2 regions of the Nitrincola salilacus genome follow, and region 2 is predicted to be linked to the other one. Evidence: predicted binding sites of a transcription regulator. Region 2 holds the regulator's gene; the other holds the start of a gene.

Region 1 (2,459 bases), 1.4 Mb from region 2:
AGATCTCTTCATCAAAATTACCGCGCAGCACGGCTGACAGCTTTTCCCGCGGTGTACGTGCTTCCCGCATCAGACTTACGACACGATCACCGATCAGGCGATTGGCGTAGCGAACCACGGCATTCAACAACTCGACCTTGTTCTTGAAGTGATAGTTGACGATACCGTGTGACATGCCGGCTTTTTCGCCGACTCGGGCCACTGTAGTGCCTGCCAGACCATGCTCGAGCATGACGTAATAGGCGGCTTTTGTCAGATCCTTGCGACGAATCTGTCCAATGCTGGTTTTCACGACTGAGGGGTTCCGCTATTGGGTTGAATTCTGTACGGATTTTGACATCACATGGAGAGGAAAGGAAGGCTGAAAATCAGCTCAATAGTGATGAAATGGCCTCCCCACAGGGACTCGAACCCCGATCTGGCCCTTAGGAGGGGCCCGTTCTATCCGGTTGAACTATAGGGAGACGGCGGCGATTCTACCGGTAAATGATTGCTTTGGCCACTGTTTCAGGCCTTGCCGATACGACTCTGTGGTGAGTAGTTGCCTTTTTCACCACGATTGTCATACAGCACACCTTTGCCGCTCTGCCCTTGAAGCAGTGCGATAAGCTGATCCAGGTTGCGTTTGCTGCGGTTCACTATCTGCTCATTACGCAGGTTGCTTTCGCGAACTTCATGTAGTGATTCAGTGAGTTTGTTCCACTCAGCGGTGAGCAGTTGAGCGGGTTTTTCTGGAAGCTGGCTGAGTAGTTTTTCGACACCCTCTTCTGAGGGGGTAAAGCCCAGCTGTATCAGGGTATCGTTACGATCTTTGATATTCAGCTCGATCTGCTGCAGCAGTGTCTGTTTCTGTCCAGTGGCTTCTGTCAGTTGATCAAGGCTGCGTGCCTCAATAGCTGCACGCTCTGCCTCCAGCTGCGACTTCAGTTGCTCAAAAAGCAAAATGCCCTGGCGAACCAAGGCAAAGAAATCTTGCGTCAACTTATCTGACATATAGACTCATCAGTTGAAAAGTTTATCAAACTGCAACATCTTGTTTGCTATGCGCCCGCTGTCGACCTGGTAGCTACCATCAGCAATAGCGGCTTTGATGCTGGCAATACGCTCTGCATCAACATCAGGTGCTGTATCCAGACGTTTCCCGGCTTCCTGAAGCGCCTGAGCAGCATCGCTGAGCTTCACGGTATCACTGGCAGGCTGATTCAGAGTGCTGTTTTCACTCTTCTCGGCTACCGGTGAGTTGCGCTGCTGCTCGGCACTCTTGCCGCGGGCTGCTGTCGTCTGATTTGAGGACAGGCCGTTGAGATCTATAGCCATCCTGACATCCCTCGTAAACTGTTCATGCTAATGTTATCGGTCAGGCTCCAGCTTTCTTTAGGATTATCTTAAAGAAAATTTTATCTGACGATCACGCAGAGCAGCTTGTTGCATCTTGATTCCGAGTGTAACGGAAATAAAAGCTATCAGCCAGTGCCACTCGAGTCTTGAAGCAGTGCCAGATACTCCTCTGCGGGCATGGGCCGGTAGAGGTAGAACCCCTGCCCTGAGTGGCATCCCCAGGATCTGAGCAGCTCAAGCTGCTCGTTGGTTTCTATCCCTTCGGCGGTAGAGCGTGTGCCCAGATCTTTACTCAGATAGATCAGGCAACGGCACAGTGTCTGGTGGGTTTCATTCTCTGTAAGGTTGGACACAAAGAGTCGATCAATCTTGATCTCCTCAGGTGCCAGACGATTGATATTCTGCATGGAGCTGTAACCAGCCCCAAAATCGTCAATGGACAGACTGAAGCCTGCGGAGCGAAGCACGTCGGCATTTTCTGCAGCCAGATTCTTGTCACTGATGGCAGTGGTTTCAGTAATTTCCAGCACAATGCGGCGAGGGGAAATATCATAGGTTCTGCATAACTCTATCAATCCGGAAGCAAAGTTCTGCTGCAGTAGATCACGGGCTGAAATGTTGATGGCAAGCGTCGTATCGTGCAATTCGTCTGCGTGGAGCCTTATCCAGTTCAGCACCATATTCAGTACCAGTTGGGTCAACTTGAAGATAAGTCCGACATTCTCAGCCAGCGGGATAAACTCGGCGGGTGAAACCATCCCAAGTGTCGGATGTTTCCAGCGCAGTAATACCTCTCCGCTTCTGATACGACCACTGGCCAGCTCTACCTTGGGTTGAATCAGAAAGTGAAAGCCATGGCTGCGGATTGCTTTACTCATCTCCGCTACCAGCATCAGTTGCGTATGCTGATGCAATTGCTGATCTGCCTGATACCGGCTCCAGAGATGGTTTGAGCGCCAGTTTGCGCGGGCGGCCAGTTGAGCATGTTGATAGAGAGTAGTCATATCCAGTTCGTTCAGGCATCCAGACGCCACACCGATGGAATAGAGCTGCTGGAACTCAATCTGGTGCAGGCGGATAGATCGATTCAGTACCGGCTCCAGGTGCTCAATGATCTCTTC
Region 2 (2,459 bases):
ACTCGATCCATTGTTTCATGTGAGTTTTTGTCTGTCAGCTCAATAACATAAGCCAGACGGTCAGAGGCGTCCGTCATGGATGGGATGCTCTTACCCATATCATCAACAATCTTCTCATCAATATCGGATGAGAAAGATTTGATAGCTTCATGAAGACCACGGGTGAGATGCCCGACTTCATTGTAAAAGACCTGATGTCTGGCTTGCTGCAACTCATTGATCAGCTCAACTGCCTTAAACAGATCACCTGAATCGAGCGTTGTGACAAGCTCCTGGGCTTTTACCTTCAGAAGCTCTTCCAAGCCCTCAAACTCAAGGACGGAGAGATTTTTTATCATAATTAGAACTCTCTATACGGGTGATCAGCCAATACGCTCGAAAATCTTCTCAATCTTCTCTTTAAGTACAACAGCCGTAAAAGGCTTGATCACGTAACCATTAACCCCAGCCTGAGCTGCAGCAATGATCTGCTCCTTTTTAGCCTCCGCCGTCACCATCAAAACTGGAATATGTGACAGATTGGGATCAGCACGAACCGCTTTGAGGAGATCGATTCCGGTCATACCCGGCATGTTCCAATCGGTGATCAGAAAATCGATTCGTCCCTGCTGCAAAATTGGAAGCGCTGTTTTGCCATCATCAGCCTCATCCACATTTGTGAAGCCCAGGTCCCGCAGCAGATTTTTGATAATGCGCCTCATCGTAGAGAAGTCATCTACAACAAGTATTTTTATGTCTTTTTTCAAGACACTCACCCCCACATTCAAACACTATCGAATCAGACTATAACATCCAATACTAATCACGCTTGCATGTAATAACAAATAAAATAGTTAATGCCATTCACGCAAACGACTTTTCAAACGCAACGCAGCCTGAGTGTGAATCTGACTGACCCTGGATTCACTGACGCCCAATATGCTGCCGATCTCCTTCAGATTAAGCTCTTCGTCGTAATATAACGCCAATACCAGCCTTTCACGCTCAGGCAGGTTACTGATCGCATCCGCCAGAGCCTGGCGAAAATTACCCTCCTGAAGCTGCATCATCGGCCCGGGATCATCTCCCTCGAACTGCATGCCGGTACTGTCATCATCCCCATGAGCCAGCTCATCAATACTGAACAGCCGGCTATCCAGAGAGTCCTGCAAGAGGGCATGATACTCGGTAACGGAAACGCCCAGTTCGGCCGCCACCTCCGCATCGCTGGCATCGCGCCCGAGCCTGGCCTCAATCTGATGTATCGCCTCCGTCACCCTGCGCCCATTGCGATGCACTGAGCGCGGCGTCCAGTCTCCACGACGCACTTCATCTATGATTGAGCCACGAATTCTGATCCCGGCGTAGGTCTCGAAGCTCGCCCCTTTACCGGGGTCGAACTTTCTGGCCGCTTCCAGCAGACCAATCATGCCCGCCTGAACCAGATCATCCAGGATTACATTGGCAGGCAAGCGCGCCATCAGATGATGGGCGATGCGTTTTACCAGAGGGGCATACTGATCAATCAGTTCGTGAGCCGATGTAAACTGCAGCTGATTGTACATACCGCTTCTTCGTCAGCGCTAAAACTCAACCCTTGTTTACCAGTCGTTCGACAAAGAACTCCAGGTGACCTCGGGGGCTATTCTGTACAGGCCACTCATCCACCTTGTTTGCCAACTGCCGATAGGCCAATGCCGACTTACAATTAGGAAAGGCTTTCATAACAGCCTTTTGCTTCTGCACAGCCTTTCTTATCGACTCATCATAAGGTATTGAGCCAACGTATTGAAGCGTAACATCAAGAAAGCGATCCGTCACTGTCAACAACTTGCTGAACATGTTCCGACCCTCGGTTTCAGCACGCACCATATTGGCCAGCACACGAAAGCGAGTCATCTGATAATCACGATTAAGAAGCTTGATGAGTGCATACGCATCGGTAATGGAGGTTGGTTCATCACAAACCACAACAAGCACCTCTTGAGCCGCCCTGACAAAACTGACAACAGACTCGGAGATACCTGCCGCGGTGTCAACGATCAACACATCCATCTGGTCAGAGATATCATTGAAAGCATGAATCAACTCGGCATGCTCATGCACACTCAGCGCAGTCATCTCCTGAGTCCCGGAAGATGCCGGTACTATCCACAGGTTTTCTGCAGCCTCTACCAGCACCTCCAGCAACGAACATTCTCCGGATAAAACATTGGAGATATTCTTCTTGGGACGAAGCCCCAGCAGCACATCCACATTGGCCAGCCCAAGGTCCGCATCCATCAACACCACCCGCCGCCCCATTTCACTGAGAGCGACAGACAGATTCACTGACACATTGGTTTTACCAACACCGCCTTTGCCACCAGTGACAGCGATAACCTTGACGGGATGCGTACGCTTCATAATCAATTCTCTGGCACCTTAGCCCGCCTGAAAGAAGCGGCCATCCTCATCCGAATCCCGGGAGCGTTCATTAT

The links. The regulator FliA, encoded in region 2, starts transcription of late flagellar genes. The targets are predictions, from matches to a motif close to CTAAAGTTNNNNNNNNNNCNGCCGATA.
Region 1: a site for FliA is predicted at 1,352-1,378, ahead of flgM (flagellar biosynthesis anti-sigma factor FlgM). Genes of this name have one in related genera too.

What each region holds. Positions count from the first base shown of each region.
Region 1 covers NZ_CP176580.1:682,277-684,735, forward strand. The annotation lists gene betI (transcriptional regulator BetI) at 1-292, opposite strand, end outside; tRNA gene ACK3CJ_RS03145 (tRNA-Arg) at 389-464, opposite strand; gene ACK3CJ_RS03150 (flagella synthesis protein FlgN) at 508-993, opposite strand; gene flgM (flagellar biosynthesis anti-sigma factor FlgM) at 1,003-1,317, opposite strand; gene ACK3CJ_RS03160 (EAL domain-containing protein) at 1,464-2,459, opposite strand, start outside.
Region 2 covers NZ_CP176580.1:4,147,510-4,149,968, forward strand. The annotation lists gene ACK3CJ_RS19105 (protein phosphatase CheZ) at 1-338, opposite strand, end outside; gene cheY (chemotaxis response regulator CheY) at 363-734, opposite strand; gene ACK3CJ_RS19115 (RNA polymerase sigma factor FliA) at 834-1,544, opposite strand; gene ACK3CJ_RS19120 (MinD/ParA family protein) at 1,570-2,385, opposite strand; gene flhF (flagellar biosynthesis protein FlhF) at 2,404-2,459, opposite strand, start outside.